Regions from separate parts of the Bacillus sp. z14 (2026) genome, predicted to be linked through region 4. Evidence: riboswitches for the same ligand, from Rfam matches in the RefSeq annotation. Region 4 holds a riboswitch; each other region holds the start of a gene.
The links. A riboswitch is a leader RNA that binds a small molecule or an ion and turns the genes downstream of it on or off. The one in region 4 is predicted to bind S-adenosylmethionine.
Positions count from the first base shown of each region.

Region 1 (2,203 bases), on a different contig from region 4:
AAAAAGAAAGAGGGTTTATCCCTCTTTCTTGAAATGTTTATGCTGTTTATCTTAGATGTTAGCTTCCGTACGCAGTACTTCTACTTTATCAGTTTTCTCCCAAGGAAGATCTAAATCATTACGTCCAAAATGTCCGTAAGCTGCTGTTTGTTTATAAATCGGACGTCTTAAATCAAGCATTTTTATGATTCCTGCAGGGCGCAGATCAAAGTTAGCACGTACTAATTCAATTAATTTTTCCTCTTCAATTTTACCTGTACCGAACGTATCAATGGATATAGATACTGGCTGAGCTACACCAATCGCGTAAGCCAGCTGAACTTCTGCTTTATCTGCAAGACCTGCTGCTACAATATTTTTAGCTACATATCTGGCTGCATAGGCAGCAGAACGGTCTACTTTTGTAGCATCTTTACCAGAGAATGCTCCACCACCGTGACGTGCGTATCCACCATACGTGTCAACAATGATTTTACGGCCAGTCAAGCCTGCATCCCCTTGTGGACCTCCAATAACAAAACGGCCCGTTGGGTTAATAAAATATTTAGTTTGTTCATCAATAAGGTGAGCAGGAACAACCGGTTTAATTACTTGTTCTTTTAAGTCTTTCTTAATTTGATCCAGTGTTGTTTCCGCGTCATGCTGAGTAGAGATTACGATGGTATCAATTCTTACCGGATTTTTATTTTCATCATATTCCACTGTGACTTGTGTTTTTCCATCAGGGCGCAAGTATGGAAGAACTTCTTGTTTACGAACCTCAGCCAGCTTTCTAGATAATTGGTGAGCAAGAGAAATAGGAAGAGGCATTAATTCTTCTGTTTCGTTGCAGGCAAAACCGAACATTAGACCCTGATCTCCCGCCCCAATTGCTTCAATCTCTTCATCTGACATCGTGCCTTCTCTTGATTCCAAAGCTTGGTCTACACCTTGGGCGATATCTGCAGATTGTTCATCAATAGAGGTTAAGACAGCGCATGTTTCTGCATCGAAACCATATTTTGCACGTGTATAACCAATCCCTTTGATTGTGTCACGTACAATTTTTGGAATATCCACATACGTAGAAGTAGTGATTTCTCCCGCTACTAAAACTAATCCAGTGGTAACAGATGTTTCGCAGGCTACCCTTGCATTTGGATCCTTTGCTAATATTTCATCCAAAATGGCATCAGAAACCTGATCGCAAATTTTATCCGGATGACCTTCTGTTACAGATTCTGATGTAAACAAATGTCTCTTATTAGACATGTATATTTCCTCCTTCAGTTTCCCTGTTTATGGCTACTCATTATCTTTAATTATCTCCTGATTATACGAAAAAAGACCCTTCCCCTTTATAAAGAAAAGAGGAAAGGTCTGAGTCTCAGAAATCTGCCTTTCACTCTCATCGTTCAAGGCATTATAACCTTGCATCAAGTTAGCACCTTTGCGTGATTTCCATTAAAAGGAATCAAACTGCAGGTTGCCCCGGCTTCATAGAGCTCGTCTCTCCACCGAGTCTTGATAAGAGTATCCATATCAAATGTATATAATATCTTATCCATCATTTTCTGTCAATAAATAAACAGGAATATATTGTTAAGATAAAACTTTAGCTTCATCCTTTTTCTAAAAGAAGTACAGTCAGAACTTAAAATTCGCATTTCAATTATGATATTGATATAATTAATTTACGAATATTCAAATAAATATACTTTATTATTTATCCATCAATATTGACTAATATTCCTATTCTTTCACCAATGAAAACAATAATAATTATTCTTATATACTATATTAAACCATATTTTTGAAAATTAACACAATTAGTATGGATAAATCGATTAAATGTGTTATACTATTTTCCATATAATATGCTTACCAAAATTCTGGAAAAGGATGATACCTTATGAACAGTGTAGGAGTTTCCAATGAATTGAAACAATTACTTACTCATGATAATATTCACATTCAGCTTTCAGTGCCACAATTAGTTGAAAAAGTATTAACCAGAAAAGAGGGCATCCTCACATCTACTGGAGCGATTAAAGCCGAAACAGGTAAATATACCGGCAGATCTCCAAAGGATAAATATATTGTAGAGGAAGCTGCCACTAAAGATAAAATAGCCTGGGGAAGCGTCAATCAAGCAATATCTGAAGACGCATTCTCTAAATTATATGATAAAGTTATCGATTACCTCGAAAAACGAGATGAATTA
Region 1 is NZ_JBZFQK010000005.1:226,907-229,109, forward strand. It holds gene metK (methionine adenosyltransferase) at 52-1,251, opposite strand; SAM riboswitch class I at 1,385-1,513, opposite strand; gene pckA (phosphoenolpyruvate carboxykinase (ATP)) at 1,892-2,203, shown strand, end outside.
Region 1: another riboswitch for S-adenosylmethionine. It lies ahead of metK (methionine adenosyltransferase); the one in region 4 lies ahead of AC4G3O_RS02025 (bifunctional homocysteine S-methyltransferase/methylenetetrahydrofolate reductase).

Region 2 (2,203 bases), 450 kb from region 4:
AATGACGGGATTTAATAAATCCATTGTCTGTCAGTTCAACACGGGGCTCGAAGGAAACAAAATCACCTACAGAAATACCTAGACCTTCTGTATCCGTCTTGCTTTTTGTCACAGCATCAATTCGAACTTCAATCGTTGCATCCTCGCGTTTAATATCTCCCATTTTCTGATAAACATGGACAGAAGTTTGATTTAAAAGAATCGTCCCTGTAAACGTTTTACCTTCAGCTGTATGGATTTTACAATATTCGCCTTCAACAGAATTCCAACGAAATCCGCCGATCATCGATAATTTTAAACGCCCGCTTGGTTTGATTTCTTTCACCATAGCACCTAATGTATCTACATGGGCTGTTAGAAAACGGTGCTTTGAATCATCCTGTCCCTTGATTGTTGCCAATAGGGCACCTTTATTTGTTTTTACTGCAGGTATTCCTTGAGATTGTAAAAACTGTGCTACATGATCAATTACTTCCGTTGTATAGCCGCTCGGACTTGGAATGGATACAAGGTCTTTTATGTACTGGAAAATTTCCTGGCCATTGGCTTTCATGGTTCCGAATCACTCCTTTTTATGTATAGATTTATTATATACCTTTGTTAAAAAGTTGGACAATAAAGGCAGAAATAACTTGCTTTTTTAGCAGTAGGACTGTAAATTTATAGTTAAATAAATATTCTGAAAAATCTTATCAAGAGAGATGGAGGGACAGGCCCTGTGAAGTCTCAGCAACCGCCAATATGGAAAGGTGCTAATTCCTGCAGGAACAATCATTCCTGGCCGATAAGAAGGGACTCACTCTAATGAAAAGTCTTCTTCTTGAAGACTTTTTTCGTTTTTAAGCATATTTTTATTCACTGGGAAAATGAGTGGATGTAAGTAATTCGTAACTTTGATGGCAAATTAGAGCCGGATGAAGGTAAATCAGAGTAACTGTATTTCGGGGATTAATAAAGAGAGAGGGGTCATACATATGACAACAGTTAAAATCGAAACACTCTTAGCTCAAATAGGCAATCGAAGTGAAACACAAACAGGTACTGTTAATCCGCCAGTTTATTTTTCCACAGCCTATCGCCATAACGGAATAGGGGAATCAACAGGGTTTGATTACATAAGAACAGGAAACCCAACCAGAAAATTATTAGAGGAAGCAATTGCCGAGCTAGAGGGTGGTAAACAGGGATTTGCCTTTAGTTCAGGTATGGCTGCCATTCACTCATTGCTATGTTTATTTTCTCCAGGTGATGAAATAGCCGTCTCTGCCGATCTGTATGGAGGGACATATCGGTTATTTGAGCAAATATGGAAGACGTATGGCATCAAATTTAACTATTGCCATACATATGAAGATTTCGCTGAATCCATTACGGAAAATACGAAGGCCTTCTTTATAGAAACACCGACAAATCCGCTTATGCAGGAAATGGATATTAAAGAAATTGCTCAACTGACCCAATCTAACAATCTACTGCTCCTTGTGGATAATACGTTTTATACACCCATTTTGCAAAGACCGATTGAGCAGGGAGCAGATATTGTTGTCCACAGTGCCACCAAATATTTAGCAGGACATAATGATGTATTGGCTGGATTAATTGTCTCAAAGAGTAAAGAGGTTGGTGCGCGCCTAGAAGAATATCAAAATGCAACAGGCGCTGTACTGCCGCCATTTGACTCCTGGCTTGTGATGAGGGGAATGAAAACATTGAGCCTAAGGATGAGGCAGCATGAGGAAAATGCTAAGATAATCAGCCGATTTTTAAGAGAAAGAGAAGAAGTGACAGATGTCCTTTATCCTGGTAAAGGGGGGATGATATCGTTCCGGCTGAAATCAGAGGAATGGATCAATCCATTTTTAAAAAGCCTTCGCATCATATCTTTTGCTGAAAGTCTGGGTGGAGTAGAAAGTTTAATGACGTACCCTGCTACACAAACACATGCGGATATCCCTGAGGAAGTGCGTACACAAAATGGAGTCTGTAATTGTTTGCTGCGCTATTCTGTTGGGATAGAGCATGCGAATGATTTGATTGATGATCTTATTCAAGCTTTTGAATCATTATCGGCTTAGGTTATTAGAAATTTGAACTTTACAGGCATTTAGGTGCATCATGAAGGATTCCAGAAGTAATACCTAAAAAGGATAAATTAGAAAATTATGCAAATTAACGACCCGTTTTGATATACTATACCAAAATG
Region 2 is NZ_JBZFQK010000001.1:916,764-918,966, reverse strand. It holds gene AC4G3O_RS04320 (M42 family metallopeptidase) at 1-553, opposite strand, end outside; SAM riboswitch class I at 687-791, shown strand; gene AC4G3O_RS04315 (methionine biosynthesis PLP-dependent protein) at 975-2,075, shown strand.
Region 2: another riboswitch for S-adenosylmethionine. It lies ahead of AC4G3O_RS04315 (methionine biosynthesis PLP-dependent protein); the one in region 4 lies ahead of AC4G3O_RS02025 (bifunctional homocysteine S-methyltransferase/methylenetetrahydrofolate reductase).

Region 3 (2,203 bases), on a different contig from region 4:
AGTCGTGCTTGCCGGATGGATAATTAGGCTCTTTGCATCTCCCACATTGGCCACATGGGACCACAGTTCAACGGAATCAATCAGTTTTTTACCTGCCTCACGTCCACCCTTTATTCCAAAAACAACGACTGCTCCAGCACCTTTGGGTAAATATTTCTTCGTTTTTTCGTAATCAGGGTGATCTGAATCTCCTGGATACAAGACCCACGATACAGCCGGATGCTGTTTTAAATAGTCAACTATTAATCTCGTATTGGCTACATGCTCCTTCATCCTCACATGCAGAGTTTCCAATCCGAGAATAAATTGAAAGGCATTGTACGGGCTTAAGGAAGGACCTAAATCTCTCAACAGCTGAACTCTGGCCTTCACAATAAATGCTGCTGCACCAATTGCTTCACTGTAAATCAGATCATGATAGCTTGGATCGGGTTCAGTAAAGCCCGGAAATTTAGATGAATTCCAGTCAAACTTCCCTCCATCGACTATGACCCCGCCTAATGTGGTTCCATTTCCAAGCAGCCATTTCGTAGCTGAGTGTACGACGATATCCGCTCCAAACTCAATCGGACGGGATAAATAAGGAGTTGCAAATGTATTATCAATGATTAACGGAATTCCAGCTTCATGAGCAATTTCCGCCACCCGTTCAATATCAAGAACCTGCAGGCTTGGATTTCCAATCGTTTCTCCAAAAATAGCTTTGGTCTTTGATGTAATCGCTTCTCTAAAATTTTCAGTGTCACTTGGATCCACGAACCTTACGTTAATACCATACTTAGGGAGAGTATTGGCAAATAAATTGTAGGTTCCGCCGTATAGAGTGGACGCAGAGATAATTTCATCACCTGCTCCCGCAATATTTAGGATTGAGAGTGTTATAGCTGCAGCACCACTTGATACCGCTAAAGATCCAATGCCACCTTCTAATTCTGCTATACGTTCTTCGAATACACTTGAAGTTGGATTATGGATTCTAGTATAAATATAGCCAGTCTCAGCTAATCCAAATAAATCCGCAGCATGATCTGTGTCTTTAAATAAATAAGCATTCGTCTGGTAAATCGGCACGCTTCTCGCTCCAGTTACCGAATCCTGCTGCAACCCTCCGTGTATACCTACTGTTTCAAACCGATACTTCTTTTCTTCATTTGCCATTCTACATCTCTCCATTTCATTTTAAGTAGAGAAGTGAGTAAATGAAAAAACCTCTTCACATAAGAAGAGGCAGGCATTTTCCATCTCTCCTTATCTCCCGGATTTATTTGTATCCGCAGGAATTGGCACCGTGTATTATAAAAATACCGGTTGCCGGGCTTCAACGGGCCAGTCCCTCCACCTCTCTTGATAAGAACCAAGTATTAAGTTGTTAAAACTATAGCATATGGAAAAATATGAGTCAATTGATTATTCAGAATTTTTGAATTAAATAACGAGGAGCTTCTTTTACTATAATAAATGCCTCCAGTTAGCCACTTAACAATCGTCTAATCGGTTGAGATTACAGGCTATTATAGAGAATTCTACAAATCAATTAAAACTTCTGACATAGACAGCGTAAAATAGAAACAGCACCTTTAAAAGATTCTAGTTAAATATTCATCGACATATTTCCTGAGAAATAACTGCTCTTATTCTGTAATTCTCTTTAATTGATCAACAAGATAGGGAACTGAGTGGAAGGCATAGATTTTCTCGATTAGCTGGTTATCCTTGATTAAAATGAGGCATGGTACACTTTGAATTTGATATTCTTCTGCAAGTTCCTTAGCATAGTTAAGATTGACTTTTTCCAAAGAGGCATTTGGGAGGACTTCCTTTGCAATATCAAGCATTTTACCTGCTAATTGACATGTTCCGCAAAGAGGAGTAAAAGTATAGATCGCTTTATTTATCGTGGTTTGATTGTTCATTTTTCATTACATCCTTCATTTGTTTTAAAAATTCGGCTTTTACATCTATATTGGCTGCCAAAAGAACCGTTGCTAAATGATATCTTGGCGCATTAGCAACTTCACGGTATGTACGATCAATATATATGTGAGATGCATTTGGCATTTCTTGTCTTAACTGTTTTCTCAGCTTTTCTCCGGATTCATCTGCATCAGCCAAAATATACACGTCTCTCTGTTCAAGTTCGTCTACTAATTCATCCATTTTCGATAGACTGATGGTTCCATTTGTACATCTTATATCGACAGAT
Region 3 is NZ_JBZFQK010000003.1:110,443-112,645, forward strand. It holds gene AC4G3O_RS11615 (O-acetylhomoserine aminocarboxypropyltransferase/cysteine synthase family protein) at 1-1,158, opposite strand, end outside; SAM riboswitch class I at 1,246-1,354, opposite strand; gene AC4G3O_RS11620 (thioredoxin family protein) at 1,632-1,913, opposite strand; gene AC4G3O_RS11625 (toprim domain-containing protein) at 1,888-2,203, opposite strand, start outside.
Region 3: another riboswitch for S-adenosylmethionine. It lies ahead of AC4G3O_RS11615 (O-acetylhomoserine aminocarboxypropyltransferase/cysteine synthase family protein); the one in region 4 lies ahead of AC4G3O_RS02025 (bifunctional homocysteine S-methyltransferase/methylenetetrahydrofolate reductase).

Region 4 (2,203 bases):
GAAAATCACCAATTTTTGAAGGATCCCCAGTCACCACCAACACCTCTGATAATCCAAGGGAATGCATGCCCATTAAATGAGATTGCAAGCCAATCAGATTATGATCTCGACAAGTTAAGTGAACAAGAGGCACCGTATTTAACTTTGATTGTAAAATCGACGCTACCGCAAGATTGGATATTCTCGGTGACGCCAATGAATTATCCGCAAGTGTAATCGCATCGGCACCCGAATCTAATAGGTAGCGACTTCCTATTAAAAAATCCTCCAGGCCGAACGTCTTTGGCGGGTCCAACTCCACGATAACCGTCGTTTGTTTTTTTGCCTTACCTGAAATTGTATCTGGACCTTTTCGTTTATATTGAATGATTTCATATGATATAGGCTGATGCTTCGGCTTGGCTACAAAATCTTTCACCTTTACAGGATGAAGATCTTCGATTCCTTTACGAATGGCCTGAATATGGGCAGGAGTTGTACCACAGCATCCACCTAGCAGCCGGACCCCCTGCTTCACAAGCTGCCTTGAACTATTAATGAAATAATCCGCTTCTGTCGAATAGACATATCTTCCATCTGATAAATCAGGTAAGCTGGCGTTTGGATAAGCCGCATAATAGGTATCTTCCAATAAAGGTACTTCTTCGTATGAGCGAATCATATGATAGGGACCCATCCGACAATTGATGCCTAACACATCAGCGCCTGTTTTTTTCATAAGAGAAAACGCCTCACTGACATGCATACCATTTTGCAAAAGGCCTGTTTCATGCAGAGAAATATTCGCGATAAGAGGAAGATCACTCATTTTTCTAGCCGACTCTATTACCGTTAATAATTCGTCTAAATCATAATAGGTTTCAAGTAAAATGCCATCCGGCTTTTCATCCAATAAAGCGGTCAGCTGTTCATCGAAATATCCCTTAATTTCCGTTAGTGTTAATTCTGATTTCCTAAAGCTCCGCAAGCCGCCAATCGTGCCGATGATGAATGTGTTTGGATCAGCCGCATCTTTCGCTATTTTCATTCCGGCTCTATTAATTTGAGAAACTTCCCTTTCGAGACCATAGCGCTTTAATTTATGAAAATTTGCGCCGAATGTATTCGATTGAATCACATCAGCACCAGCCTCAATATAACTTCTATGCATCTTTTTGATCTGATTGGGGTTTGTCAAATTAAGCTCTTCAAAGCAACTATCAATTCCAAATGAATATAAAAGTGTTCCACTCGCCCCATCTGCGACTAGAATTTTTTCATTTAACGTTTCCAGTAGTTTCACTGTCTTTCCCCCTAATTAGTTGGTTAATGTCTCTGATGAGGAAAACAGACTAATAGAAAAGAGCTTTCATCATGAAAGCCCTCTTTCCTAAGGTCTCTCATCTCTCAAGCATTGCTTGCTGGATTTAGCACCTTGGATTACCATCCAGGTTGCTGAGATTTCAACGGGCCAGTCCCTCCATCTCTCTAGATAAGAATATGAAATTATATATTTACTTAATTTACTATAAATTTTCAGTTATTTCAATCTATTTTGATAATTAATCCAAAAGAGTTAACGATTTAGTATTTTGGGTATGTATGGGGTAGGAGTGATGTTAGATGAAGGAAATAATAACGAATCAGTTTAAAAATCCAACTGGTGTCCTCGGAAAGATTGCAGGTAAAATAATGGCCTATGAAAATGAGGAATTATACGAATGGACATTTGATCAATTGACTATTACCCCAAATGACACACTGCTAGAAGTTGGTTTTGGCCCAGGTGAAGGAATGCACATGCTTTTTGAGAAGTACCCTACCATCCAAATAGATGGTGTCGATCCATCAGAAGAAATGGTGAAAAATGCGAGCAAACGAAATCAAGAACAACTCAACCGCAATCAGCTTCGTTTGTTTAATGGAACTGTTCTCGGGATTCCCAATCCAATGGTGTACGATAAAATATTTAGTGTAAATAGCTATCCATTATGGGAAGATCAAGAGGCTTGTATTCAAAAAATACATTCTTTATTAAAAGAAAATGGAAAACTGACTATAACCGTGCAGCCAAGGCAGGAAGAAGCAACCGAAGAACAGGCTCATGCCTTTGCCGAAGAGATTAGAGAGGTGCTAACTAATACAGGCTTTAAGTCTATTAAGGTTCAAACGAAACCACTCAAACCGTGCTTATCTATAAATGTCACAGCCATCAAATAGCCCT
Region 4 is NZ_JBZFQK010000001.1:462,665-464,867, forward strand. It holds gene AC4G3O_RS02025 (bifunctional homocysteine S-methyltransferase/methylenetetrahydrofolate reductase) at 1-1,282, opposite strand, end outside; SAM riboswitch class I at 1,377-1,478, opposite strand; gene AC4G3O_RS02030 (class I SAM-dependent methyltransferase) at 1,603-2,199, shown strand.